Regions from separate parts of the Sporofaciens sp. St.21A7 genome, predicted to be linked through region 1. Evidence: a T-box and tRNA genes for the amino acid it is inferred to sense, from the RefSeq annotation. Region 1 holds a T-box; the other holds one or more tRNA genes.

Region 1 (11,476 bases):
CAAAAACACCGTGTTCAGCAAAGAACCGAATGCTGCTTCCTGGTCGCGCTGAGAAAATGCCACAGGCGTGTTCTTCTCATCCCCCGGTTCTTTCCACAGTAATAACAGATTCTTAATCGACTGATCGCCACGCCGATCGGAAGCCTCCTTCAATAGCGATATATAGAACCCGCGGGCCTGTGCAATCTTCTTAAAGCATTCCTCCATTTGCAGGCGCAGCTTGTTTACCTGTTCGAGACAGTTTTTTCTTTTTTCCGAAAGTTGATATTGTTGATTTATAATACCGCTTATGATGTCTCTTTGTACATCACATCTCTGGCTTTGCCGTTCCAATTCCTGCTCCAGTTGTCTCGTCTTCGCCGCCTCTTCATGAAAGCGCTGTTCCGCTGTGGCCAAGGCTTGATATTGCTCCTGGATAGTACGAGCCAACTTGCGTAATACCTGAGATGAAAGACTACACCCCAAAAAGGAGTGGAGAAAAAAGCGAAAATTCGCCTTTGGGCGGTATCACCCTTTCATCGAACGGCAAAGAGCTTTCCGGTCAACCCATTTTAGCCGTCTCCGAATATATCATTTAAAATCTCTGCAAAGTTAATGTCTTTGTTTTTTTGAAATTGAGCCATGTCTTCCATTGCTTCCGCTCTATTCTTGAAAGTTTTTTCTATAACAAATAAGCGGTTTACAAGATTACCATTATCGCCAATGATTTGATTCGGATAACCAAAGAGCATCTCCCCCAGCTTTTCATATTTTCCTATATAACTTTCATACTGCAGATCTGTAAACTTCGTCTGGATACAACGGCTGTATTTTCTGTTGCAGCAAAACCAAATATGCTTACTCTCCGCTTTAGCACATTTCAATTGGTAGGGATCATTCCATGTGTTAAAGTGCTGCCATACGTGATCTGCCAGCACAGAGGTGTCTGTTCCAATAACTTTTGCGGGTTCCAGAAATGGAACTTCCCGGTACGCTACATTATGAGTGATCTTTTTCTCGCCAGCTATATACCGATCATAAATCGAAATGATTTCTGCAAGCTGTTCCCTAAGTTTTCCATCCGCCTTATGCTCAAAAAATAAGGAATCTATTTGTTCAAGAGTTCCAAAGTAGCTTTTATCAAAACTGGTAAAGGATGCCGCGGAATAGTCGTCGAGCAACAACCGATAATATTGTTTATTCATCCATTCTCGCCTCTCTTTCCCTGCTGTATATCCAAACTCTACGAGAATTTTCTCAGCCGGGATATAATGTTTCTCCTGCTCTTCGGGCGGAAGGCTTCTGATTTTCTCAAATTCCGCAATCGCTTCGTCCAGCTATTTTGTTCCCTGTAACGCAATGATATATTATATAGAATTCGTAGTAACCTCGACCTGTTTCCCGCTGAAAGCTACGCCATACTTGAAGACCGTTTTAACGCCTTTTGAGATCATATCGGCCCTCTCCGGATTCCCCATTCGAGCTGATATAATAGCGGTTATCCATCATAGCGCAAAGCCCCAGAACAAAACCATGATAAAAGTTTTCTCTGGCAGTATCATAGCAGCTTGCCGATTGGAGAAGAAGCTTATGCATCTCCTTTTGCAGCCTTTGTGCATCATTAGAATACAATGCCTCTTGAATGGAGATTGCTGTAGCTTGGGGAATGATATCGGTCAATTTTTGCAAAATTTCTTTGTTATACACAAACGCAATCTCCCGGTTGGGCAGCGCCACCTCGCACATATACTCACCGCTGAAAGCAGGATCTACCTTTACGACTTTCAGATAGCCTGCAACCAGAAGAAAGCTGTAAACGGAGGAAGGATTATTTCGAATATGGGGATAAATAACTCCAGTGTCGATATACGTCAGGAAAGATTCCCTTTGCAGTAAAGCGTTAAGTCGTTCATAGATTTCTTCTCCTGCATTCTCCAAAATTTCGCCAATGATCTCATTGCTGCCTGTTGACTGCCAAAAGGCCTTGGGCTGACAGCCATTGCTAAAATAGTTGATAACAGACCATGGGTTAAATATTTCCGTTTTCCCGAACCGATACCCGTCGTACCAAGCAGAGATTTCCGCGTACTTCTCCTCGGCATGGTAATATCGGGCAATCGCTTTTACTTCTTCCGGCGTAAAGCCAAAATATCCACTATACTGGTTGTCCAATATGGAATTCACTTTTAAATTGTTTAGACCGCTGAAGATGCTCTCTTTGGCCACACGAAGAATGCTCGTTAAAAAGCCATAAGAAAGGTGCCGGTTATCCTTCAGGCCGCCTGAAAAGAGGTTGCGCATAAAGAGAATCACCTTATCATAAAACCCCCTCATATACCCCTGCTGAATCGGCGTGTCATACTCATCGATGATAATAATCGGTGGGATACCATAATGCTCGTCCAGCATTTGAGAGAGCCTTTGCAGGGACATCATCATATCTGTGCTGTCCGCTTTCCCTTCCAGAACATTCTTAAAGTACGATTTCTCATATTTACTGCACTGCTCGCTTTCCAAGAGCTCGCTGTGGCGTTCGAACTCCTGTGTCAAAATCTTGGAAATCTGATCATAGGTCTCCTCCCAGGAGTCCCGTTTCACATCCTTAAAAGTGATAAAAATCACCGGGTATTTTCCTTGATAGTCTCGATATTTTTTACCACAAGCCCAAATTTTTTTATCTCTGAAATAAATAGAGGTGTCTTCGTCCGTCTTTTCAAAGAAAGTGCGAATCATATCCATATTCAAAGTTTTGCCAAAACGGCGCGGACGGGTAAACAGAGACACCATCGGTCTCTCGTCCAGAAAATCCTTGATCATCATAGTTTTATCGACATAGTAGTACTCAGACGAGGCCAGACGATAATCTGAAATTCCAACCGGCAGCGGTAGACCAGACGATGTTTTGGTTTTTCTATATGCACCGGTTTTAATGCGAATATCCGCAGGTTTTTCGGCGTCGATAGGTATCACCCAACCGCGTCCCTTTTTATATGCCCCTTCTATCCGCCCTTCTTTGCATAGAACGGTTACTCGACGCTCCGTGATTCCCCAAAGCTTTGCCGCTTCCTTTACAGTTATGGTATCACTCATGTTAGCACCTCCAAGCTTTTCAGATATAGTATACCACTGCGGCAGAATAAACTCAACAATATTCGGAATAAAACCAAGCGCAATGTCTGACTTTGTTCTTTTGCGCGTTATCCTACCAATTTATGATTTGAGCTTGTTGTTGCTGTACTTTTGTATCTCTTTTGTTTGGCTCAACAATGACAACGCAATATCCGCCCGTATTATGGTAAGCCAAAAACCCCAGTATTCCTGCGCTCCCGCGGGCTTTTCCTCTCCAAAATTTTTTACTCACATCACCAGCATCGCATCCCCAAACGAAAAGAACCGATACCGCTCCCTCACAGCCTCCTCATAAGCCTCCAACACCTTCTTGCGTCCCGCCAGGGCGGACACCAGCATAATCAGCGTAGATTCCGGCAGATGGAAATTCGTAATCAAGCAATCCAGCACCTTGAACCGATACCCCGGATAGATGAAAATCTCCGTCCATCCACTGCACGCCGCAAGTTCCCCGTTCTCGTCTGCCGCAGATTCCACCGTCCGGCAGCTTGTAGTCCCCACACAGACGACCCGTTTTCCGTTCGCCTTCGCCCGGTTGATTTTATCCGCCGCCTCCTGATCAATCTGATAAAATTCCGAATGCATATGATGGTCGGTAATCTCGTCCACCTTCACCGGACGGAACGTCCCAAGCCCCACATGCAGCGTCACTTTCGCAATATCCACTCCCTGCCTTTCAATCTTTTTTAGCAGCTCAGGCGTGAAATGCAGCCCTGCCGTGGGCGCGGCCGCCGAACCTGTATGCGCCGCATATACAGTCTGGTAACGGTTCTTGTCCTCAAGCTGGTGGGTGATGTAAGGAGGTAGAGGCATCTGCCCTAACTGGTCTAAGATTTCCTCAAAAATCCCCTGATAAGTAAACTGAATCAAACGGTTTCCTTCTTCCACCACATCTACCACCTCGCCGGTCAAAAGCCCGCCGCCAAAAATAATCTTCGTTCCGACCTTCGCCTTTCTTCCCGGCTTCACCAGCGTTTCCCACATATTATTATCTTTCCGTTTTAGTAAAAGTATCTCAATCTTCCCGTTAGTCCCTTCTCTGGAACCAATCAGCCTTGCCGGAAGAACCTTCGTGTCGTTAATCACCAGGCAGTCGCCCTCATGGAGATATTCTGTAATATCCCGGAACACACGATGCGAAATAACTCCAGACTCCCTGTCAAGTACAAGGAGCCTGGAGCTTTCCCGATCCACTAAGGGGTCCTGCGCTATCAATTCTTCCGGCAATTCATAGTAAAAATCCTGTCGTTTCATTTTAATATGAATCCCTTCCTTAATCCATTATATAGACGTACCATCCGTTTCATTCGATGATCCCTCTGATACATTTATCGGCACACTGCTATTGCCTGCTGCAACTTTTTCTGATTCTGCCCTGTCATTCTCCGGCATTTTCCCAAAAACTTCCACCGGATTCCCATCCTTTTCCTTCTCTGGTAGAGGACTTCCTCCGTGCGGCATCTGTCCATACCCCTTTCCCGGCGCAGTACCTTCTCCTGCCGGCATATTTCCATTCGCATTTCCGTACGGAGATATCGGGCCATAGGCAGACGGTCCATTCCCCCCGGACGGTCTTCCGTAGGGCGAAACAGGCGGCGCAGGCGGTACGGGTGGTATGGGCGGATACGCAGCCATAGCCTGATACTTAGGAACCACTTTAATCCTCTTCCCATAGACCACCCTGGTATCGCAGATCATATCGTGAAGGCCTCTCTTCTCCCGGTCTACCCCCGCCATAATATAACCAATCCCAATCGACAGCCCGCACAGAAACCTTCCCACCGTTTCCCGGTACAAAATACTGACAAACGTAAGTTTCCGGTTTCCATCCGCAGGGACCACCCTGAGGTTCATAAGCCGTTTTCCCGGCGTCGTCTCTGTATAATAGGTAAGCAGGATAAAATAAGCGACCTGCAGCAAATACAATATCGTATCTTTTACCGTATACTGGAACAGCCACCTTGTCCGAAACAGACCTCCTCCCGCGAAGGACATTATCCCTATAACCAGATTAACGAACAAAAGCCCAATCCAGACAATACCAAGGTCAATCAGGTATGCCGCCAGACGCACCCAAAATCCTGCGAACTCTAATTCCTGCCTGCCGCGGTTAGCGTAATTGTTCTGCATAGTACATCGGCACCCCGCTTTCCATCTCTGCCGCAGTCTCTTTTAAGATCTGCGCTTCTGACTTGGGAATCACACTTTCGATTTTTGCAAACAGAGAGGTAAAGAAATCAAGCTCTCTCTCCTGCTCATAGAATTGATAGACCCCAAGCTCACTGCTCATTGCCGCTGTCATATCCTCGTAAAGACTGATTTCATCAATCAATCCCTTCTCCAACGCCTGGCTCGCCGTGTAGACACGTCCGTCTGCAATCGCCCTCACCGCCGCATCCTCCATGCCGCGCCCTTCTGACACGATACCCACGAACTTATTGTAATATTCATCCACCTGCTCCTGATAGATAGCAATCTGCTCCTCCGTCATCTTAGAGCTGTCCTTATACTCCCCGCTGGTGATACTAAAATAACGAATCCCTAACTTCTCGTAGAGGCCAGTCATGTCAAATCCGGACATAATGACTCCAATCGAACCGGTGGTGGTATTGGGATTGGCGTAAATCTTATCCGCCGCCATAGAAATCATATATCCTCCCGACGCCGCATAATGCGCCATATAATCCCAAATCGGGCGTCCCGTCTCTTCCTTATATTCTTTCAGTTTCAGGTACAGCTCCTCCGACTCATACACCGTTCCGCCCGGGGAATCCACATAGAGCAGGATTCCCTTGTTATCGCTGTCGTCCATCAGGTTATCAATATAGTCAAGAGTCGTGATATGCTGATACCCCACAGGCACATCGAACACCCCTGTTTCTGTCTGTTCCTGAATCGTGCCTTGTACCGTCACGATTGCAATATAGTCGCCGCTGGGCGGATTGAATCCGTCCACCTCCGTCAACAGTTCCCCCATGCTTTCCTTTAGTATCTTCTCTGACCACGTATTGGTCAGTACGCTGGATACTCCTACCATGATAAATAAGATTGCCGCTATGACCAAACCGCCTATCTGTTTTTTATTCATTTCTAATCCCCATTTCTACAGCATGTTTGAAACATACTTTCTGCCTTTTCAAACGCGCAATTATTTCCGCAGCTCGATTCCCATAGCTTCCAAAGCCTTCAGGATTCTGCCCATGGCCTCCGTTACCTCTGCGTCCTCCAGCGTCTTATCCTTTGCGCGGAATACGATGGAATATGCCACAGACTTATATCCTTCCTTAATCTGCGCTCCCTCGTAGAGGTCGAACAGGCCATAGCTCTCCAGATACTCGCCGCCCTTCTTCTCAATCACGTCCTCAATCTGTCCTACCAGTATCTCCTTAGGAATCACCATACTGATATCACGGTTCACGGACGGGAACCTGGCAATTCCAGTATACTTCCGGTCAAATGTGGCCCGCTTTACAATCTCCGGCATATCCAGCACTGCAACATAGGCTTTCGTCCCGATACCATAGGCGTCTGCAATGTCCGGATGGACCTCTCCTAGATAGCCGACCACTGTGCCGTCATAGATGATATTGGCCTGACGCCCCGGATGGAGATAAGGCTTGCCGGAATTGGGGTCATAGACTTCCTTCTGGTTCATCCCGATTTTCTCAAAGAACTCCTCCACAACGCCCTTCATGCTGAAGAAATCTCCGTCCCCGTACATTCCAAGGGTAAACTGCATCCGTTCCTCGGGAAGCTCCGTCAAAGGCAGCGCTTTCGGCAGATAAATATTCCCCAGCTCATACAGCCGGACATTCTTGTTTCTTCTATTATAATTGGTAGCGAGGGATGTCAGCATCCCGTTCAGGGAAGTAGTGCGCATAATGCTGTAATCCTCACCTAAGGGATTCATAATCTCTACCGTCCTGCGAAGAGGAGAATCCTGTGGAATCCGCAGCTTGTCGAACACTTTCGGGCTTTCAAAGGAATAGGTCATGCCCTGGCTGAATCCACAGAATTCCGCGATGTCTCTTGCCACCTCTTCCACACGCAGCTTAAAGGACAGCTTTCCGGTGGTCGCCTCCCCTCTTGGAAGCGTGGTCGGGATATTGTCATACCCATAGAACCTTGCCACCTCTTCCGCAAGGTCGGCAAGACGGAACAGGTCGTGGCGGAAGGTGGGCGCGATGACTTCGCTTGCCGCCTCGTCGAAGCCAAGCCCAATCTTCTCGAAATAGCCAAGCATCTCCTCCTTGGAAATATCTGTCCCCAGAAGACGGTTGATTTCCTCTGCATCAAAGGGAACTCTCACCGGCTCTTTCTTCTTGCCGTAGACGTCTACGGTGCCGCCTACGACTTCACCGGCCCCCAGCTCTTCTACCAACTGGCAGGCGCGGTCGATTGCCGCTTTCGCATTGTTCGGGTCAAGCCCCTTCTCGAACTTACCGGAAGCATCGGTTCGCAGGCCGATTTTCTTACTGGATTTACGGATATTCGTCCCGTCAAAACATGCAGCCTCGAACAGCATGGTCTTTACATCGTCCGTGATCATGGAATTTTCACCTCCCATGATTCCCGCAATGCCAATCGACTTCTCGCCGTCGCAGATCATCAGCACAGACTCATCCATTTCCCGCTCCTGCCCGTCTAAGGTGGTGAACTTCTCCCCCTTCGCAGCAGTGCGCACGATAATCTCCCGCCCGGCAATGGTATCTAAATCATATGCGTGCATGGGCTGGCCGTATTCTTCCATCACGTAGTTGGTAATGTCAACCAGATTATTAATCGGGCGGATTCCCACAGATGCAAGACGTCTCTGCATCCATTTCGGGGACGGGCCGATTTTGATATTCTTCACGACCCTTGCACAGTACCTTGGGCAAAGGTCATTGTCCTTGACCGTAACCTTGATGAAATCGCCAACGTCCTCACCATTTCCTGTCTCTGTCACTACGGGCGGATGAAATTCCTTGCCAAATGTAGCCGCCGCTTCCCGTGCGATTCCTACCACGCTGAAACAGTCTACTCGGTTGGAAGTCACCTCATACTCGAACACCACGTCGTTAAGCCCCAGGGCCTCTACCGCATTTGCCCCCACAAGCGCATCCTCCGGGAAAATGTAGATGCCTTCTTCCGGCGCCTCCGGATACATATCGCGGTTAGAGCCAAGCTCTTCGATGGAACACATCATGCCCCGGCTCTCAATCCCCCTAAGTTTTCCTTTCTTAATCTTCACGCCTCCGGCAACGCGGCTCCCTGGCTCATGCCCTCCGGCGACCCGTCCTCCGTCCAGCACCACCGGGACCTTGTCTTTCTCATGCACGTTCTTTGCGCCTGTTACAATCTGGACAGACTCATTTCCCACATTGACCTGACAGACAATCAACTTGTCTGCGTCCGGATGTTTCTCAATCTTGTCAATCTGGCCAATCACAATCTTATCCAGATCGGCGTCCAACACCTCGTATCCTTCTACCTTGGTTCCGGATAATGTCATTGCATCCGTATATTCCTGTGCAGTGGCTTCAAGCCCCGGAACATACGCTTTTATCCATGATAATGATGTATTCATCTTCCTGCTCCTTTCTGCCGCTTCTTAGAATTGCTTCAAAAATCTAATATCATTTTCATACAACAGTCTCATATCGTCTATCTCATACTTGAGCAGCGCGATCCGCTCAAGCCCCACGCCGAACGCGAATCCTGTGTACTCATTGGGGTCGATCCCGCACATTTCCAGCACATGAGGATGCACCATACCGCAGCCAAGAATCTCAATCCATCCGGACCCTTTACAGAAACGGCATCCCTTTCCCCCGCATTTGAAACAGGTAACGTCCACCTCTGCGCTTGGCTCTGTAAATGGGAAATGGTGGGGACGGAACTTCGTCTTCGTGTCCGGCCCGAACAGTTCTTTTGCGAATACCTCCAGCGTCCCTTTCAAATCTGCAAAAGAAATGTTCTTGTCAATGACCAGTCCTTCAATCTGATGGAAGGACGGGGAATGGGTCGCGTCCACCTCGTCGGAGCGGAACACCCTTCCCGGCGCAATCATACGGATGGGAAGCTTCCCTTGCTCCATCACACGCGCCTGAACCGGGGATGTCTGGGTACGCAGCACGATTTCCTTATTGACATAGAAGGTGTCCTGCTCATCCTTGGCCGGATGCCCGTCGGGGATATTCAGCTTCTCAAAATTATACAGGTCGTACTCCACGTCCGGCCCCTCGACCACCTCGTAGCCCATGCCGATGAAGATACGCTCTACCTCTTCTAACGCAATGGTGTTAGGATGCCGGTGTCCCACCATATTTTTCCTGGAGGGGAGCGTAACGTCAATCACTTCCTGCTTCATCTTCTCTTCACGGATTGCCCGCTCCATCTTCGCCTTGCTCTCTTCTAAAATGCTCTCGATTGCCTCCCGCGTCTCGTTGACCAGCTGCCCAACCTTGGGGCGCTCTTCGGGCGCAACATTCTTCATTCCCTTTAATACGGCGGTAAGTTCTCCCTTCTTGCCTAAGAACTTTACACGCACATCATTCAATTTTTCCGGCATGTCGGCAGCATTGATTGCCTTCAACGCTTCCTCTTTGATGCTCTGCAATTTCTCTTTCATCGCTTCTCTTCCTTTCCTGCTCATTTACAAAATTGTTCCGGTCATTTACACTTTTCCCGGAAACAGTGAAAGACCGCGCGGCCCGTGCGCCGCCTCAGCGGCATGTTTACTCTGCACGGGTCTGCGCACAAAAAAAGCCCATCCCAAAAAGGGACGAGCAATTACCCGTGGTACCACCCTGATTCCCGCATAGTCGCACTGGCTTCATGAATGCGGGCGCTCAAACATGCGTAACGTGCATCAAACGGCATCTCCTACTACCATAGTATGGCTTCAAATATGCAGCTCGCGCGGGAAATTCGATTCCTGTCTGAACCAAAGGGAACTTACAGCCCGGTGATTCCCTCTCTCTGTTGGAAAACAGTTCTCTACTTACACGGTCATCGCTTTTCATTTTATGGATACGGATGTGCCGCTTCATATGGAAAGCACATCCGTACGCTTCTTAAAATTATAACATACGAAAAAATGATGTCAAGTTTTTTTCAAATTTTCAGAATAGTTTCAGAATAGTTCCGTCATAAAACATTTCTTGTGGTAGAAGATCTTTCCAATCTCCTCCTCTTCTTTCGAGTACACCTTCACATTAGGCATCCACCGAATATCTTCGGCGCCCTTATCGCCGCAAATTAACGCAGAAAATTCATTGATCGGAAGTAAAAGATCTACTGCCTCTTCTATATCGGCGCTCACCTTTTCTACCTGGTTCTCCTGTCCTTCTGAAAAACGGATTTTCCACACTCCCTGATTCTCAGGAAGAATATCGTCCTTGATTCCTATGCAAAGCTGCCCGCTCCCAAGGCATCTGCACATCTTTAGCGCCTTCTTTACATCAATAACCCTTGACATTCCGCCATAATATTTCTCACATGATGATTTGATATCTTCACCCAAAAGTAAAGAAAGGGAGATATCGGCAGGTATTGCAAAATGAATCTTATCATAATAGGATCCAAAGGCAGATCTTATAAAAGATAGCATCTCGCTAAAAGCATCGGCGTCTAAAAACAAAAAATCATTACGGGCTTCAAACGTGGTTGTGCATTCCATAACCACGCCGTCCGGCGTACTCTTTTTGCGGTAAATGAAAAAGCCTTTGGGGACGCCGGCTCTATCGCGATAGAGAAAAACATACCTGCGCTGCTTTAGCAAATCTTCTTTTTCCATTTGTGGACTATATTTTTCACGAATAGAGGAAAGATTATATTCCTTATAAAATTTTTCATAAACTCTCAAAAGCGGCTCTAAGCTGTCTCCCGGAAAAATCTGTGCGACGCTGCCTTCGATGCTCTTCTTGGGAAACTCCGTAAAGGGAATCGTCCAATCGCAAAGCCCATTCCCTTCCTCAAAACCAAATTTACGATAATATTGCACGCTAAACGGGTATAAGAAAGAAAATGCACATCCCTGCTCATACATATCCCGAAGCGTAAAGTTCATGCAAGTGCGGATAATTCCGTTCCTTCGGTATTCGGGCAGCGTCGCTACGCCTCCGATTCCCCCAAGCAGCATCTCTTTGCCGTCGAAGCGGCAACGGTATTTGTTATAAAGAAGGCATCCGTACAACACAGATTCGTCTTCTGAAAATACCCCGATTTTCCTGCAGTTTTCATCTGTCTCCAAATCTGTCTGAGATTTCTTTTTCTCCTCTTCATAATCAATAGATACCTCGAACGCCACTGCCTGCACAAGCTGGAAACGATGATTCTCTTCCGGCGTCATTAAACGGGTCTTCTGTTTCATATTCATCCTCCT
Region 2 (18,832 bases), 1.5 Mb from region 1:
TTCCTCACTGGCCGCCGCCGACTGTTCTGCCGTAGCCGAATTCGTCTGTACCACACTGGAAATCTGGTCAATTCCAATCGTTACCTGTGCAATGGAATCAGCCTGTTCCTCTGTAGCATCGGAAATCAACGTCATCTCTTCTAATACCTTCTGTGCGCTCATAATAACATCATGAAGCGCTTTATTCGTATCGTTAGAAAGCTGTGTACCTTCTGCCACAGCCCGTACCGTATCATCGATCAACGCTGTCGTTCCCTTAGAAGCTTCTTGGGAACGTGTCGCCAGACTGCGTACTTCATCTGCCACTACGGCAAATCCTTTTCCGGCTTCTCCGGCCCGGGCAGCTTCCACTGCGGCATTCAGCGCCAGAATATTCGTCTGGAAGGCAATGTCTTCAATTGCCTTAATGACTTTATGAATTTCCTGGGACTTTTCTTCAATGGCATGCATGGCGTCCATCATTTGGTTCATGTGGGAAGAGCATATTTCAATCTGGTCATGGGTATACTGATTCTCTTCTTTGGCTACCCGTGCATGTTCCGCTGTGTTCTCCACCTGATTGGATATTTCATTAAAGGATGCCGCAAGCTCTTCCACGGAAGAAGCCTGTTCAGTTGTCCCCTGAGCAAGCGCCTGTGCACTGTTGGAAACCTGCTGGCCTCCGGAATCGACCTGCCTTGCCGCAGTATCAATCTCCGATAATGTACTGTTTAGGTTATCCCTCAAACGGAATATGGAATCATGGATAGAGACGTATTCACCCTGATATGCATCGCTTGCCGTACTTTGGATATCAAAATTGCCTCTGGCCATTTCTGCTAAGCAAATGCTGATGTCTTTGATGATAATGCGGATGTTCTCCGTCATTCTGCGGATACTGTCTGAGAGCTGTCCAAGCTCATCCTGTCCGGAGTAGGTCACTGATATTTGGAAATTGCCGTTCGCCGTTTCCTTTGCGGCTTTCTCGATCTCCTTGAGCGGGCGGACAAAGCTTCTTGTAAGCCTTAGTGCAATCAAAACAGAAATCACAATTGCCGCAACAAGGATTAAGATATTGGTAATTAGAGAAGTACGTGCTTGCTTCGTAAGAGTTTTGGATTGTATATTACCGGCTGTAGATTTTTCTGTAAGCATCGTATTAATCTGCTGGCTCAATTCCTTTGCAAGGGGAGCCGCATTTGCACGGAAATAAGCTGTTGCTTCGTCCGAAGAACGGTCGCTGATACGAATCGTCTCATCACGGGCAACCGTATATTCATCCATCAGATTCCGCAGATCCGCGCAGAATTCCTTGTCTGCCGGTAATGTACAGTCTTGGTCTAATTCGTCCATATCTGCCGCAATACTGGTCACATAAACCTGCAGCTCATCTTTTAGTTCGGAACGCCTGGCAGAATCAGTTTCCTGTATCAGATAGAGTACAGTTGTCCTGTGCGCCTGAAAATCCATGCCAAGCTTGCCGATGTCTCCCTGTAGGAAACCATAGTCCGTCAGGGCATTGCCATATGTAGTATCCATATGGTGCATCAAAAACATACTGGCAATTCCTGCAAGGCTTGAAATCATTACCGCAAGCAAAAAAGACATTAATAGCTTCGTACCGATTTTCATTTTTTTCATATCAATTTCACCTACCCTTTTCGGTTATAATGTATTAAGAATATCACAAAATAGTGGTGATTTCTATATAAATCAGTAAAAAATGTAAAAAAAATGTAAAAACGATTGACATTTGCGATAAGGTTTAGTATAATCCTTCATGTTCGGAGAAATACTCAAGAGGCTGAAGAGGCGCCCCTGCTAAGGGTGTAGGTCGGGTAACCGGCGCGAGGGTTCAAATCCCTCTTTCTCCGCTTAATTTTAGGAAGGCTGTCAGATGATTTCTGACAGCCTTTTTAATACTTCTCTCATCAAATTTTAAGTCCGGAAAGATTTAAAATTGCTACAGAATCTCTGGTGATGATTTCTGCTTCTAACTCCGTAGATTGGGGAACTTCATTTCCGTTAATCATATCTAACATCTGTAAAGCGGCGATTCTTGCCATATTCCTTATCGGGTTATCAGCAGATGTCAAAGGAACATCGCAATGGCCCGCAATATCAGAATTGTCGATGCTGATTACGGACAGGTCGTCCGGAACTTTTCTGCCGTATTTTTGGCAGACAGATAACAGCTTGTTTGCTACTTCGTCATTATAACATACACATGCCGTACACTCCGAAAGCCTTCCGAAAAAGTATTCTGCACTTCGCTCAAAATCAGATAGCACCTCCGTATCGATCCACACAATCCATTTATCATTAATCCTGACGTTCGATTCCAAAAGAGCCTCCAGATATCCCGCGTAACGCTGGTGTCCCTGGCCGTCGTCGCTCTTAAAGATTGCGGCGATGTTCTGATGCCCGCACTGGAGAAGATAGTTCGTGACCAGTTTTCCTGTCAGCTTATCATTCAGGCTGACATGGGGGGCGTTAAGCTGAGGATAATAGCTGTTAATAAACAGTACAGGAATTCCCCGTTCCATGATTTGCCTGTAAATATCCAGATTAGGATTCGGCAGTCCGCTTTTTGTAGTCTCGGCAATCAGCCCGTCCACAGTATTTTTGTTTAAAATGTTTTTCAGGATTAACCGTTCTTTTTCTACAGAATTATTTGTAAATGAAACCTGAAGACTGTATTCGGCATTCGTAAATTGTGTCTCCAGCTCCCGGATGATAGTGGAAAATATATATTCCTGTATAAAAGTTGTCATAACCGCAATCTGCATCGTCCGTTCTTTCTGGGGGACAACTTTTTCAGAATTACTGATATAAGTTCCGCTTCCGCGATATCTTTGTACAATCCCTTCTTCTTCCAGCACGGCAATCGCATGCCGTACGGTCTGCCGGCTGACATGGAAATGACTGCATAGCTGGTATTCTGATTCTATCTTATCTCCTGGATGCAATTCACCGCTTTCCAGACGTTCTTTGATCCACAGGCATATCTCTTTATATTTAGCAACTGATTCTCTCAATTATCCACCTCTATGATTTGTATAATGTAACTATTTTCTAATATACAATACAACTTTTTGTTTGACAATCCGTAAAATGTACCAAAAAAATTGTACAACTTTTGTGTAGATATACCCTTAAATGTTATTTACGTAAAATCTGATATATTGCAGGAGATCATATACAAAGAAAGAGAAAATAGAAAAAAGGAGCTGTCGAAATGAAGCAGCTCCTTTAACTTGAATTAGTTCTTCTTATTGCTTGACAGTACGTCAAAGGTAACAGCTCCCAGAAGAACCAGACCCTTTACTACCTTCTGCAAATCCGTAGACAATCCAATCAAGAACATACCATTGTTCAGGATACCCATAACAAACGCACCGATAACAGCGCCGACGACAGTACCGACACCGCCTGATGCAGCAGCGCCGCCGATGTAGCAGGCTGCAATCGCATCCAACTCAAATCCATCTCCGGCCTTAGGTGTGGCAGAAGCGTTTCGGGCAGACAGTACAATACCTGCAATCGCCGCAAGGAATCCCATATTTGTATATACCCAGAAGTAGACCTTCTTCGTGTTGATACCGGAAAGCCTTGCAGCCTTCTCATTACCGCCAAGTGCATAGACCTGACGTCCTGCAACGGTTTTGCTTGTAATAAAATGATAAATGCCTACGATTACCGCCATAATTATTAGTATGATTGGTACGCCATTATAGGATGCAATCTTAAAGAATACGAACCAAATGATGAGGAGGGTGGCGGCTAATTTGACGCCGGTCTGCCATACAGGAACCATCGCAAATCCATATTTCTGCTGTGTTTTGATTTTCTTTAATTCTGCACCGATTACCAGCGCTGAGGCGATGACTGCAATCAGGATTGTAATCAAATCAATGGAACCGCCGCCAAATTCAATCTTATTAGTAAAGAGGAAACCGGCACCTACTTTTACATAAGCATCAGGAAGAGGTCCGACGGTCTTGTTTTCCAGTAATGTATAGGTAAGCCCGCGTCCAATCAACATTCCCGCTAAAGTCACTACAAACGGCGGGATATTCAGATAGGCGATGAAAAAACCATTAAATGCGCCGAATGCAGTTCCCACAAGGATTGCGATTAAAAATGCGAAGGGAATGTTCATATTCTGTTCTACAATTAATTTTGCAGCGACCGCACCGCAAAGAGCTACATAGGAGCCGACTCCAAGGTCTACGTTACCGGTCAGTACACAGAGAAGCATTCCGGTTGCAAGGATAATAACATAGCTGTTCTGCATAATCAGGTTGTTCATGTTCATTGGAGTGGCATTGGTTCCCCCTGTCAATGCATAGAATATAATAAAGATAATAAGCATTGCAAAAACCATGCCGTATTGCTTTAAACTAAGATTTACCGTTTTTTTCTTTTCCATCGTTATTCCCCTTTCTTGTTATTATCCTGCATAATGCATTTCATGATCCCTTCCTGAGATAATTCTTCTTTTGATATTTCACCGGCAATGCGGCCTTCGTTCAATACATAAGTCCTGTCGCACGTACCGAGGATTTCCGGCATCTCGGACGATATGACGATAACCGCCTTTCCGGATTTTGCAAGGTCGTTGATTGCGCAGTAAATTTCGTATTTTGCGCCGACATCAATCCCGCGGGTCGGCTCGTCAAGAATCAGTACATCCGGTTCCGTCAGCATCCATTTTGCAAGAATGACCTTCTGCTGGTTTCCGCCTGACAGGCTTCCGACCGTCTGATGAACAGAGTTAGATTTAATATTAATCATTTTCTTATATTTTTCGGCTTCCAGAATCTCTTTGTTGGAATCAACGATTCCATTTTGTGAAAAATAACTCCGCAGGGCGGCAAGAGACATATTCCATTTAATATCATTAAAAAGAATTAACCCGTAGTTTTTCCGGTCTTCCGATGTATAGGCAATTTTATGGCTGATGGCGTCTTTTACACTCTTAATCTGGATTGGCTGCCCGTGCATCAGTATTTCTCCGGAAATCTTCTGTCCATACTGTCTTCCAAAGAGGCTCATGGCAAATTCCGTTCTTCCGGCGCCCATCAATCCCGCAAGCCCTACGACCTCGCCTGCACGTACTTTAATATTGATGTTCTTTAGAACCTGTCTATGTGGGTCTTCCGGATGATATACATTCCAGTCCTTGACTTCTAATACCACGTCTCCAATCGGACAGTCGGTACGTTCCGGGTAACGGTTGGTAAGCTCTCGTCCTACCATTCCTTTTATGATTCTGTCCTCTGAAAAATCATCTACGCCTTTCGTAAGTGTCTCGATGGTCTGTCCGTCGCGGATGACCGTAATTGCGTCTGCTACATAACTGATTTCATTCAGTTTATGGGAAATGATGATGCTGGTGATTCCCTGTGCTTTCAGTTTTAACATGATTTCCAAAAGCTGCGCGCTTTCCTCATCATTTAACGCTGCCGTCGGCTCGTCAAGAATCAGAAGGTCAACTTTTTTGGCAAGGGCTTTGGCTATCTCGATTAACTGCTGCTTGCCCACACCGAGGGTATTGATGGGAGCATCAAGGTTTTCATTGCCAAGCCCTACCTTCTCAAGCATCTCCTGAGCCTTATTTCTGGTCTGGGTCCAGTCAATTACACCGTTTACCTTCATCTGTTCGTTTCCAAGAAAAACATTTTCCGCAATTGACAGATAAGGGCTGAGCGCAAGCTCTTGATGGATGATAACGATTCCCTTTTTTTCACTGTCTTTGATGTTGCGGTTCTTGACCACTTCACCGTTATATACGATGTCGCCTGTGTATGTACCAAAAGGATAGATTCCGGACAGTACGTTCATCAAAGTTGATTTTCCGGCTCCGTTTTCGCCGCAGAGTGCGTGGACTTCGCCGCGTTTTACTTTTAAGTTAACGTCATTTAACGCTTTTACACCTGAGAACTCCTTGACGATATGGTTCATCTCCAGAATATAATCAGACATTTTTTCAACTCCTTTCCTTTATTTTGCATTCATAATTTCTTCCTCTTTGTAATATCCGCTGTCGATTACAAGTTCTTTGTAATTATCCTTATCGAGGGACTGTGGTTCGCACAGATAGGAAGGCACTACCATTTTTCCATTGTCATAAGTTTCCGTATCATTAATTTCCGGTTCGCTGCCTTCGATGACTGCCTGAACCATTCCTGCACATTTATCTGCGAGAAGCCCTGTGTCCTTAAAAATAGTCGCAGTCTGTTTTCCGTCGATGATATTCTTGACTGCCATGACTTCCGCATCCTGCCCTGTAATGATTGGCCAGTCTTCCGCTGTATATCCGGCTGCTTCTAGCGCTGCCTTGATACCATAGGCAAATCCGTCGAATGCGGAACAGCAGATATCTAACTTTTCATCTGCATAGAATCCGGATAAATAGTTTTCACAGTTCTGCAGCGCCGTTTCCTGGGACCATCTCAAAATACAGGTGTCATCGAAAGAGGTTCTTCCTGACTTACATATGAGTGTTCCGTCGTCAAGATATTTTTCTAAGACACTCATCACCCCTTTATATAGAAGAACTGCGTTGTTATCATCCGGGGAACCCATGAAGAATTCGATTGTCTGAGGTTCTTTCGCATCCTTTAGTTCTGCCTTTTCTTCTATATATTCCCCAATCTTTCTTCCGACGCCTTCGTTGTCAAATGATGCGTAGTAGTTGACAGAATCTGTGTTCATTAACAGACGGTCGTAGGAAATGACGGGAATACCTACTTCCTGGGCAGTCTTTAAGGCATTAATGAGAGCCGATGAGTCTACCGCAGCGACGACGAGGCAGTCAACGTCTTTGGCAATCATCGTCTCGATCTGTGCAAGTTGTACCTGTACGTCATCCTCCGCGTATTGAAGAAATACTTCGTATCCAAGGTCTTCCAGCTTTGCCTTCATGTTCCTGCCGTCTTTAATCCACCTTTCTGAACTTTGCGTCGGCATTGCCACACCGACTACTTTGCCGTTGCCTCCCTGATTTTCCCCACCGTCACTCGAACTACTATTCCCACACCCGGTAAGTGTGAGAGAAAGTACCATGACTGCAATCAGAGCCACGCTGAGAATCCTTTGTTTCATCCTTTCTACCTCCTTTTTTGATGTTTTTCTTTTGAACATCTATATTTTATATAAATATTGTACTGTACAAATTTGGGATTTTCAAGATGTGATATGTCACAAAATTAAATACAACTTTTTGTGCATTATTTAAGTACAACTTGGAAAATATAATGATTTGTATATGTACAAGTTGAAGTTAAGGGAAAATTATTATCGTATAACCAAAGAGCATCCGTAATATATTCCCCTTTTCGGGTGGGCGAACTATCATTTAAAAGGTATACTTTGCTGGACGAAGTCCACCCGCCCGCAGGGCATGCATTACGGTGTGCCCTTGGGTATACCTTATTGGATGAAGTCCACCCGCCCCGCAAGGGGCATGTATTACGGTGTGCCCTTGGGTATACCAATAGAGCATCACGCGATGCATGCCCGAATGGGGTATAGTTGTTTTGCCAGTGCTTTGAAATCTGACTCTAAAGAGTGAAAAAGCAAGAAGAATTATGATTGAATGGTTTCCTACATTAAAATATTGGAAAAACTAAATTATAATAAATGTTATATATTTGGTTGAAAAAATATAAATAATATAAAATATATATAGTATTTTGTTTTTGCATTCATACCATATATAGCACATATTAAAATTAATGTAAAAAAAAGTAAAAAAAAATAAAAAAAAGTATTGACTTTATTTTTGGATGATGATATTATAACTGAGCTGAGCCGATGAAGGACAGCAAAAACAAAGAACCTTGATAATTAAACAATAGACAACAACCCTGAAAATTTCTTGAGAGAAAATTTCAGAACGTGGAATTGAATGGACGAAGAAGTTTGGCTAGGCTAAATGGATTTGAAAGTTCAAGACCAACCTTATAAACAGTAATAACGGGAAAAGAAAAAGCGAGCATTTTTCTTGACCGAGATTAAACGAAAAGGATGCTTCGCAATACTAAGCTCGTGGGAGACCTCGCTAAGTATTGTGAAGCGTAATACGACTAAGGTTCGTGAAAGACCGAACCCAAGTCTTTATTACGAGAGTTTGATCCTGGCTCAGGATGAACGCTGGCGGCGTGCCTAACACATGCAAGTCGAGCGAAGCACTTTGATTGGATTCTTCGGATGAAGATGATTGTGACTGAGCGGCGGACGGGTGAGTAACGCGTGGGCAACCTGCCTTACACAGGGGGATAACAGTTAGAAATGACTGCTAATACCGCATAAGACCCCAGAACCGCATGGTTCTGAGGTAAAAACTCCGGTGGTGTAAGATGGGCCCGCGTCTGATTAGGTAGTTGGTGAGGTAACGGCTCACCAAACCGACGATCAGTAGCCGACCTGAGAGGGTGACCGGCCACATTGGGACTGAGACACGGCCCAGACTCCTACGGGAGGCAGCAGTGGGGAATATTGCACAATGGGGGAAACCCTGATGCAGCGACGCCGCGTGAGCGATGAAGTATTTCGGTATGTAAAGCTCTATCAGCAGGGAAGAAAATGACGGTACCTGACTAAGAAGCCCCGGCTAACTACGTGCCAGCAGCCGCGGTAATACGTAGGGGGCAAGCGTTATCCGGATTTACTGGGTGTAAAGGGAGCGTAGACGGTCCTGCAAGCCAGATGTGAAAGCCCGGGGCTCAACCCCGGGACTGCATTTGGAACTGTAAGGCTAGAGTGTCGGAGAGGCAGGCGGAATTCCTAGTGTAGCGGTGAAATGCGTAGATATTAGGAGGAACACCAGTGGCGAAGGCGGCCTGCTGGACGATGACTGACGTTGAGGCTCGAAAGCGTGGGGAGCAAACAGGATTAGATACCCTGGTAGTCCACGCCGTAAACGATGACTACTAGGTGTCGGGTGGCAAAGCCATTCGGTGCCGCAGCCAACGCAATAAGTAGTCCACCTGGGGAGTACGTTCGCAAGAATGAAACTCAAAGGAATTGACGGGGACCCGCACAAGCGGTGGAGCATGTGGTTTAATTCGAAGCAACGCGAAGAACCTTACCTGATCTTGACATCCCTCTGACCGGCAAGTAATGTTGCCTTTCCTTCGGGACAGAGGAGACAGGTGGTGCATGGTTGTCGTCAGCTCGTGTCGTGAGATGTTGGGTTAAGTCCCGCAACGAGCGTAACCCTTATCTTCAGTAGCCAGCATTTAGGATGGGCACTCTGGAGAGACTGCCAGGGATAACCTGGAGGAAGGTGGGGATGACGTCAAATCATCATGCCCCTTATGACCAGGGCTACACACGTGCTACAATGGCGTAAACAAAGGGAAGCGAACATGTGAGTGCAAGCGAATCCCAAAAATAACGTCTCAGTTCGGATTGTAGTCTGCAACTCGACTACATGAAGCTGGAATCGCTAGTAATCGCGAATCAGAATGTCGCGGTGAATACGTTCCCGGGTCTTGTACACACCGCCCGTCACACCATGGGAGTCAGTAACGCCCGAAGCCGGTGACCTAACCGAAAGGGAGGAGCCGTCGAAGGTGGGACCGATAACTGGGGTGAAGTCGTAACAAGGTAGCCGTATCGGAAGGTGCGGCTGGATCACCTCCTTTCTAAGGAAAAGACTTCTTCCGTCTGGAGCAATCCAACTAAAACGGAAGAAGAAGTAAGGGAAATGTTGTCTATTGTTTAGTTGTCAAGGCTGTCAAAAGTCTAGATGGCGATGTCTGGTGGCGATGCGCTTGGGGGACACACCCGTACCCATCCCGAACACGATGGTTAAGCCCTAAGCGGCCGATGGTACTGCACTGGAGACGGTGTGGAAGAGCAGGTGGCCGCCAGACTTTAAAATCTTAAAAAAGGGCTTATAGCTCAGCCGGTTAGAGCGCACGCCTGATAAGCGTGAGGTCGGTGGTTCGAGTCCACTTAAGCCCATTGGAACTATCAAAAAGGAATCAAGTTTTGTTTAGATACCTGAATGGGGGATTAGCTCAGTTGGGAGAGCGCCTGCCTTGCAAGCAGGAGGTCACGAGTTCGAATCTCGTATTCTCCACTGGATGTATGATTGAGAATTCATGATTCATGCATCCCATGTACCTTGAAAACCGCATACAAGAAATATGATAAGAGAAATATCTTAATCAAGACATCCGAGGTAATTGTTATTAGCAGAGTAACATCTGGTTATGTAATGATGATTACATCCAATTCGAGAAAACGAATCAAAAAAACAACCTATGAAACCAACGCCGATAACGCTATATCGGTGAGGACTTACGGGACATCCCGTTTCCGCAAGTCAGTTGGTCATGCTAGAAAGAGCGTATGGTGGATGCCTTGGCACTAAGAGCCGATGAAAGACGTGATAAGCTGCGAAAAGCTTCGGGGAGGAGCAAATATCCTACGATCCGGAGATGTCTGAATGGGGAAACCCACTTGAGGGAACCTCAAGTATCCTTAACCCAATCCATAAGTTAAGGAAGGGAACCCGGTGAACTGAAACATCTAAGTAGCCGGAGGAAGAGAAAGAAATATCGATTCCCAAAGTAGCGGCGAGCGAAATGGGAAGAGCCCAAACCGGGATGCGTGCATCCCGGGGTTCGGACCGCAAATTTGATTCAGAAGTCTTAGCAGAATGGTTTTGGGAAAGCCAGCCAGAGAGGGTGAAAGCCCCGTAAGCGAAAAGACGGATGACATGGCGGAATCCAGAGTACCACGAGACACGTGGAACCTTGTGGGAAGATGCGGGGACCACCCCGTAAGGCTAAATACTCCTTAGTGACCGATAGCGCATAGTACTGTGAAGGAACGGTGAAAAGAACCCCGGGAGGGGAGTGAAACAGAACCTGAAACCATATGTTTACAAGCTGTGGAACATCCGTATGAGATGAACCGCGTACTTTTTGTAGAACGGTCCGGCGAGTTGCGCCGGCTGGCGAGGTTAAGCCCCGAAGGGGTGGAGCCGAAGGGAAACCAAGTCTTAACAGGGCCAGAGTCAGTCGGAGCAGACCCGAAACCGGGTGACCTATCCATGTCCAGGATGAAGCTGCCGTAAAAGGCAATGGAGGTCCGAACCCACATCCGTTGAAAAGGGTGGGGATGAGGTGTGGATAGGGGAGAAATTCCAATCGAACCCGGAGATAGCTGGTTCTCCTCGAAATAGCTTTAGGGCTAGCCTCATACAAGTCTAGCGGAGGTAGAGCACTGAATTTCCTAGGGGGCGTCAAAGCTTACCGAAGAATATCAAACTCCGAATGCCGCCAAGATGGTGTATGGGAGTCAGACTGCACGAGATAAGTTGGGTAGTCAAAAGGGAAAGAGCCCAGACCTACAGCTAAGGCCCCAAAATGTGTGTTAAGTGGAAAAGGATGTGGGATTTCAGAGACAACTAGGATGTTGGCTTAGAAGCAGCCATACATTCAAAGAGTGCGTAATAGCTCACTAGTCGAGAGGTCCTGCGCCGAAAATGTCCGGGGCTGAAACACACTGCCGAAGCTTAGGAATCAGAAATGATTGGTAGAGGAGCATTGGATACTGGAAGAAGCAGTACCGGAAGGAGCTGTGGACGGTATCGAAGAGAGAATGCCGGAATGAGTAGCGAGAGGAAGGTGGGAATCCTTCCGGCCGAATATCCAAGGATTCCAGGGTAAAGCTGATCTGCCCTGGGGAAGTCGGGGCCTAAGGCGAGGCAGAGATGCGTAGTCGATGGATAACAGGTTGAAATTCCTGTACCACAATCCAACAGAACTGTGGGGACACACGTGGAAAGCATGAGCCGGGAATGAAGAGACCGGTGCAAGCGAGGTAGGGGGTATACTGGCAAATCCGTATATCAACCCGAAGACGTGATGCGGACCGAAGTAAGAGTAGGGAAGCATGTGAGCCATGTGTCAAGAAAAGCCGCTATTGTTTGGGTTGTGCCCGTACCGTAAACCGACACAGGTGGATGAGGAGAGAATCCTAAGGCCGACGGGAGAAGCATTGTCAAGGAACTCGGCAAAATGACCCCGTAACTTCGGGAGAAGGGGTGCCAGGGAGACCTGGCCGCAGAGAATAGGCCCAAGCAACTGTTTAGCAAAAACACAGGTCTGTGCGAAACCGAAAGGTGAAGTATACGGGCTGACGCCTGCCCGGTGCTGGAAGGTTAAGAGGAGAGGTTAGCGAAAGCGAAGCCTTGAATTGAAGCCCCAGTAAACGGCGGCCGTAACTATAACGGTCCTAAGGTAGCGAAATTCCTTGTCGGGTAAGTTCCGACCCGCACGAAAGGCGTAATGATTTGGGCACTGTCTCGACAATGCACCCGGTGAAATTGAAGTACCAGTGAAGATGCTGGTTACCCGCGCCAGGACGGAAAGACCCCATGGAGCTTTACTCCAGCTTGATACTGGGATTCGGTATTGCATGTACAGGATAGGCGGGAGGCAAGGAAGTGGTGACGCCAGTTGCCATGGAGCCGCTGTTGGGATACCACCCTTGCAGTATTGGATTTCTAACCAACAGCCGTGACCCGGCTGGGGGACAATGTCAGGTGGGGAGTTTGACTGGGGCGGTCGCCTCCGAAAGGGTATCGGAGGCGCTCAAAGGTTCCCTCAGAATGGTTGGAAACCATTCGGAGAGCGCAAAGGCAGAAGGGAGCTTGACTGCGACACCGACGGGTGGAGCAGGTACGAAAGTAGGACTTAGTGATCCGGTGGTAGAAAGTGGGATTGCCATCGCTCAACGGATAAAAGCTACCCTGGGGATAACAGGCTTATCACTCCCAAGAGTTCACATCGACGGAGTGGTTTGGCACCTCGATGTCGGCTCATCGCATCCTGGGGCTGAAGTAGGTCCCAAGGGTTGGGCTGTTCGCCCATTAAAGCGGTACGCGAGCTGGGTTCAGAACGTCGTGAGACAGTTCGGTCCCTATCCGGCGCGGGCGAAGGATATTTGAGAGGAGCTGTCCTTAGTACGAGAGGACCGGGATGGACTGGCCGCTGGTGGATCTGTTGGCTAATCAAGGCCATGGCAGAGTAGCCAAGCCGGGAGGGGATAAACGCTGAAGGCATCTAAGCGTGAAGCCCCCCTCAAGATGAGATATCCCTGCGTAGAGCAGTAAGACCCCTTGAAGACGACAAGGTAGATAGGGCGGAGGTGGAAGTGCAGTAATGTATGGAGCTGACCGCAACTAATCGGTCGAGGGCATGACCAAAGGTGGATAGGAAAGAGGATGAAATTTCTTGTATGCAGTTTTGAAGGTATATGCCTTCAATGCGTATTTACGCAAGGCCCAGTGGCTCAGTTGGTTAGAGCGCCGCCCTGTCACGGCGGAGGTCGAGAGTTCGAGTCTCTTCTGGGTCGTTGACATAATACATTTAAAGTGCTATAATAGTAAAATGTAGATGTCACTTATATGGGATCTTAGCTCAGCTGGGAGAGCATCTGCCTTACAAGCAGAGGGTCATAGGTTCGAGCCCTATAGGTCCCATAGATTATGGATGGATTCCCGAGTGGCCAAAGGGGGCAGACTGTAAATCTGTTGGCGACGCCTTCGAAGGTTCGAATCCTTCTCCATCCATTAGGATAGTAGAAAGAGTCAACTGTTTGCTGAAACCAAAACGGTTCGAATCCTTCTCCATCCATTAGGATAGTAGAAAGAGTCAACTGTTTATTGAAACCAAAACGGTTAGAAATCTTTTTCATTCATTAGGATAATAGAAATTTTCTTTATCCATTAAGGTATAGATGATGTATCTTGTGCCGATGTGGCTCAATTGGCAGAGCAGCTGATTTGTAATCAGCAGGTTATCGGTTCGAGTCCGATCATCGGCTTGCTTCTAAAGAGAAGCATTTAATAGAATATCGCGGGGTGGAGCAGTCTGGAAGCTCGTCGGGCTCATAACCCGAAGGTCGTAGGTTCAAATCCTGCCCCCGCAATCCGCCCAGATAGCTCAGTTGGTAGAGCAGAGGACTGAAAATCCTCGTGTCGCTGGTTCGATTCCGGCTCTGGGCATTTTGTTTACCTAAAATAGTGAGGGCGTGTAGCTCAGGTGGTAGAGCACTTGACTTTTAATCAAGTTGTCCCGGGTTCGAATCCCGGCACGCTCAGTAAAAATAATCCCGAAAATCTCTTCTTGAAAGATGATTTTCGGGATTATTTTATATGGTCTGCTTCTTAAAACAAGAGTCCCATGGTCTTCTGGCCTTCCTGCTCGGCTTTCTTCTTTTGCAGCATCATGGAAATACTCTGCATCGTCTGCTGGTGTGTCAGTTCTTGAAGTGTCTTTGCAATGTCAGTGTCTCCCATACGGCTCTGGGCTGCAGTAAGATTAATGGAAGCATATCCATTATAATCAATTGCATGTTCCAGAGAATTAGACTGTGCGCCGAAGGTGCTGCGATTGCTGGTAACTTGTGTCAAGGCATCATCAATGGCCTGTAAATCAAAATCCTTCGTGACATCGAAGTCTGCAATGCCAAGCGCCTGCAATGTAGAATTGGCTGCATGATTGACAGTAATAGAACCGCCGCCGCCATCCGATACGAGCTGAACACCATTACTCATACTGCCGTCAAGCATATTCATTCCATTGAAACGAGTCTGAGTCGCAATATGTTCAATACCTTGCTTCAACTGCTCGACTTCCTTCTGGATATCTGCCCGATTCATACCATTCAGCGTTGAATTGCTGGCACGTAAGCCTAATTCACGCATTCTTTGCAGATGGCTGGTAATGCTGCCAAGCGCAGAGTCGGAAGTATTCAGCATGTTCGTTCCGTCACCAAGATTCTTCGTACCTGTATTATAGCCCGTCACCTGAGCCTTTTCGTTCTCGACAATCGCCAGTTCAGCGGCGCCGTCCGCAGCAGACATTAACCTGTTACCACTTGAAATATGCCCGTACAAATAAGGGGTTGTGCTGCTTATTGCGGAAATTCTGCTCATCTATATTCCTCCTTTCAGAATTATATTAAGGTGTGCCCTTGGGTATACTTTCATATATAATATCGTACAAATTTTAAAAATGATTACCATTATTTTCATATTGAATGCTATTTTTTGTGAATTGGTAATCTCGTAGTGCCTGTTCTATTTTCATGCGGCCGCGGATACGGATAGGAAGGCATATATCATTTTCAAGGAAACAACAATTGCCTGAAAATTTCACGACATAGTCGGCGTTGACCAGTATCCCCTTGTTGATCAGAATAAAGCGAGGCTCCTGGTGAGTCAGGCAAATAAATTCAGACATCGTCATACGGCTTCTCAGAATGGATTCATCCGTAAGGGTGATGTTCAGGTAGTGTCCGTCAGTGACCGCGGAAATGATATCTCGATATAAAACGGGAATCGTTCTTCGCCCACTGACAATCTCCATGTGTTGAGGATAAGGGAAAAGTACCGACATGGCATCCTGCAAGACTTTCGTCACCCGCTCTTGAGAGATGGGTTTGACAATATATTCAAAGGCGTGGCAGGAAAATGCATCCGGCATAAATTCACTGCTGGATGTCAGAAACACAAGGATACAGAAGTTATCTTTCTGTCTCATCTTTAGTGCGACAGTGATTCCGCTCATTTCTTCCATGTAAATATCCATGAAAACTATGGAAAATTTATTTTTTTCAAATTGGCCGAGAAATGATTCGCCGCTAATGAAAGAGGCAATATCAGTCTGAATTCTGTGTTCTTCACAAAAATCACGGCAGATTTGTACCATTTTATCTAAAAAGATTGGTTCATCATCAACGATTGCAATTTTCAATAAGTCTCCCCTCATTTCTTAGAGTATTAAGGTCGTTCACTATTTTATCATATAGGGAATGTTTTTGCCACAAAATTGATGTTCCTGCCAGAGGGGTTTGCTTTTTCACAAATGAATAATATGATATTAAAGAATACAGATGCATACTTTTGGCAGAAAATGAGGAGGAAATTATTTATGAAGAAAACAATAAAGCGCATAAGGGGTATATGGCTGTCGGTTTGCATAGCAGCTTTTTGTGTGGTCAATGTATACGCTAAAGAGGAGCAAACGCCTGTGGTTTATGACTCGGGAAGTGGATATACGGCAGAGAAGATTACCCATTCCGAGAAAGATGTCATGACGACAGACGGTATAGTAGACTATACAGGGAACGGAACATTGGCCGTAAATTTGGAGAATGGGGAGGGAGACCGCGGACAGAATTATTCCTGGGGGTCGATTGGTTATGGGGATTACATGTATATCGGCACCTGTTATGGTGCATGGACGTCTACATTACAATTTATGAAAATGAACCTTGGGCATAACTATGATGATGCGGTCATGAAGGAAGCTTTGGATACCTACTATCATGGTCATATGTATACAGGGGAGGAAGATGGGGCAGAGGCCTTGGGGATTCTGCTGAAGCTGAACGTTAAGACCGGAGAGGTAAAGATTTTGATGTCCAAGGAACTGACAGGACAGAATACAATTTTTCGGAATGCCGTGGAATTTAAGGGAAAATTATATTTCTGCGGCGCCGTGAATACCATACCTTGTATCTATCAGGTGAATCCGCAAACAGATGAATGTAAGCAGGTGTATGCTGGCATGACGATGGAGGAATATATGGAGGCATACAAGAAAGGCGTGTCTGTGGGAATCCGGGGAATGTGCGTGTATGAGGATAAGCTGATTGTCAGTTGTATCAATACCGACGGTGCAGTGATTTGTGAGTCGGAAAATCCCACCGACCAGCAGTCCTTCAAAGTTATCGCCACGGATGAGGAGCTGTTCCATTATCCTGCATACAATTACTGTGACAGTATTTATGGAGGCTCTATTTTCGACATGACACAGTATGGAAAGAGCTTGTATGTTTCTATCTGCACCGGTAAACCGGAAAATGCGATAGATGAGAATACCATGCAGCCTTTTGGGATTGTGCGGGGAGATGTACAGGAGGACGGAAGCTGGAAATGGACGAGCGTCGTAGGCGACAAGGAAAATGACGGGGCGAAATATACATTTGGCATTGACCCGGAACGGACACGAAGCGGGGCTGCGAACCTGATTTCATTTGGCGGCTATCTCTATATCGGGGAATATAATGACGAGGAGATTGCGGTAGAAAGGATGTTGTTCGATAATGATTTTACATTTATGAATCTGAATTTTGAGCAGCCTGTAAATTTCTACCGGATGGACGAAGACGAGAATGTAGAGCTGATAGTTGGGGATGAGGATGAAATGTTCCCGGAGGGCGGCCTGTCCGGAATGGGCTCCGGATTTGGATGCAATGAGAATCAGTATATCTGGAAGATGGTGGAGTACGACGGGAAACTCTATGTGGGAACATATGATGCAAGTAGTTTTTTACTTCCGTTGGATGAGTATATGAATGATGAAAATGCAGACCAGGATTGGAAAGACAAAGTAGATGGTTATGTAGAGAAGTTATGCAGCGATTATCAGGGAGTTCCTGAGAGCGCCGTTACATGTGGGGAGTATTTAGATAAAGCGATTTTTGGATTTGACTTGTATGTGACAGAAGACGGTATTCATTTTACAAAAATTACGGATGATGGTTTTGGGGATCCTTATAACCATGGATGCCGCGCGTTTGGTATTACGGATGAAGGATTGTTTGTGGGTACGGCCAATCCTTTCTATGGGACGCAGGTGTGGAGGCTCAGTGAAAATGCGGATTTGGAAAAAACGGATGGGGGAGATGAGATACAGGATGACGTGGATGCAGTAAATGATAGTGACAAAACGGACAGAGGAAACATAGGTATTCTTGTAGGAGTACTTATAGCCGCAGCAGTGTTTCTGTTGGCTGTTTATAGAAAAAAGAAACAGAAATAGTCAGAAGATGTTGACAAGATTTGTAAATTCGTATATATTGTTTATCAGATAAAAGGGAGTAACTTGCGTATCCCGGACTGCCGGGACGTTTACGATGTCGTCAGTACGATGATAGACCATCCGTATCGTAATGAAATGGTGAGACTTTTATTGCATAGTTCTGTGCAATAGAAGTCTCTTTTTTTTATTCTAATGCCTGTATTGATTAAAATATGGGTATGCTATGAATTAAGTAGGCATATTGGCCGTAAGAGATTAGGACGGCAATATCCTATATTGAGAAAAAGAGATTTCTATATGCAGGAACGTAGGTCATGGATTTTTATAAATGCCAGGAAAGAGAGGAAATGTTTATGCTGACGAATGAACAGGCGAGAAGAAATCAGGAGAAATTTGGGTTAAATGAACTGACAGCAGGGAAGAAAAAGAGTACGTTCCGGATATTTCTGGAGCAGTTCAAGGATTTTCTTGTTGTCATTTTAATGGCCGCGGCTTTTGTTTCGGGATTTTTGGGAGATGCTGAAAGCGCGATTGTCATTCTTGTCGTGATTACCATGAATGCCGTTCTGGGAACGGTACAGACAGTGAAGGCAGAGCAGTCTTTAGACGGATTGAGGAAGTTGTCTGCGCCTGCGGCCAAGGTAATGAGGGACGGTGTGCTCAGACAGATTCCTTCCCGGGAGGTTACGGTGGGTGACGAGGTCATAATCGAGGCGGGAGACTGTATCCCTGCCGATGGCCGGTTACTGACTTGTGCTAGTTTAGAGGTGGATGAGAGTACGCTGACCGGCGAGAGCCTTGCCGTGGAAAAATCTCTTGATGATCCTCCTTGCGGGGCGGCGCTTGGAGATCAGACAAACAAGGTATTTTCCGGAAGTTTTGTCACTTACGGCAGAGGAACTTATGAAGTGACGGATATCGGCATGAAGACGGAGGTTGGAAAGATTGCAGGGCTTTTGAATACGGCTTCGGAAAAACGGACGCCTTTGCAG

Evidence for each region. The T-box of region 1 lies ahead of pheS (phenylalanine--tRNA ligase subunit alpha). A T-box ahead of a tRNA ligase gene usually reads a tRNA of that ligase, here a tRNA-Phe.
Region 2: it encodes a tRNA-Phe, which carries the amino acid that the T-box ahead of pheS (phenylalanine--tRNA ligase subunit alpha) is inferred to sense. The anticodon was not compared.

The regions. Positions count from the first base shown of each region.
Region 1 is NZ_BAAGFN010000001.1:1,529,971-1,541,446, reverse strand. It holds gene AC6I3O_RS07730 (hypothetical protein) at 1-396, opposite strand, end outside; gene AC6I3O_RS07725 (hypothetical protein) at 552-1,184, opposite strand; gene AC6I3O_RS07720 (AAA family ATPase) at 1,414-3,069, opposite strand; gene queA (tRNA preQ1(34) S-adenosylmethionine ribosyltransferase-isomerase QueA) at 3,337-4,362, opposite strand; gene AC6I3O_RS07710 (RDD family protein) at 4,390-5,238, opposite strand; gene sppA (signal peptide peptidase SppA) at 5,219-6,196, opposite strand; gene pheT (phenylalanine--tRNA ligase subunit beta) at 6,257-8,677, opposite strand; gene pheS (phenylalanine--tRNA ligase subunit alpha) at 8,702-9,721, opposite strand; T-box leader at 9,868-10,114, opposite strand; gene AC6I3O_RS07690 (GNAT family N-acetyltransferase) at 10,226-11,464, opposite strand.
Region 2 is NZ_BAAGFN010000001.1:13,534-32,365, forward strand. It holds gene AC6I3O_RS00065 (methyl-accepting chemotaxis protein) at 1-1,620, opposite strand, end outside; tRNA gene AC6I3O_RS00070 (tRNA-Ser) at 1,766-1,853, shown strand; gene AC6I3O_RS00075 (GntR family transcriptional regulator) at 1,911-3,017, opposite strand; gene mmsB (multiple monosaccharide ABC transporter permease) at 3,242-4,411, opposite strand; gene mmsA (multiple monosaccharide ABC transporter ATP-binding protein) at 4,414-5,967, opposite strand; gene chvE (multiple monosaccharide ABC transporter substrate-binding protein) at 5,986-7,089, opposite strand; rRNA gene AC6I3O_RS00095 (16S ribosomal RNA) at 8,105-9,635, shown strand; rRNA gene rrf (5S ribosomal RNA) at 9,749-9,866, shown strand; tRNA gene AC6I3O_RS00105 (tRNA-Ile) at 9,884-9,957, shown strand; tRNA gene AC6I3O_RS00110 (tRNA-Ala) at 10,003-10,075, shown strand; rRNA gene AC6I3O_RS00115 (23S ribosomal RNA) at 10,328-13,213, shown strand; tRNA gene AC6I3O_RS00120 (tRNA-Asp) at 13,289-13,362, shown strand; tRNA gene AC6I3O_RS00125 (tRNA-Val) at 13,417-13,489, shown strand; tRNA gene AC6I3O_RS00130 (tRNA-Tyr) at 13,498-13,579, shown strand; tRNA gene AC6I3O_RS00135 (tRNA-Thr) at 13,761-13,833, shown strand; tRNA gene AC6I3O_RS00140 (tRNA-Met) at 13,865-13,938, shown strand; tRNA gene AC6I3O_RS00145 (tRNA-Phe) at 13,942-14,014, shown strand; tRNA gene AC6I3O_RS00150 (tRNA-Lys) at 14,037-14,109, shown strand; gene AC6I3O_RS00155 (flagellin) at 14,177-14,947, opposite strand; gene AC6I3O_RS00160 (LytR/AlgR family response regulator transcription factor) at 15,021-15,767, opposite strand; gene AC6I3O_RS00165 (hypothetical protein) at 15,945-17,840, shown strand; gene AC6I3O_RS00170 (cation-translocating P-type ATPase) at 18,194-18,832, shown strand, end outside.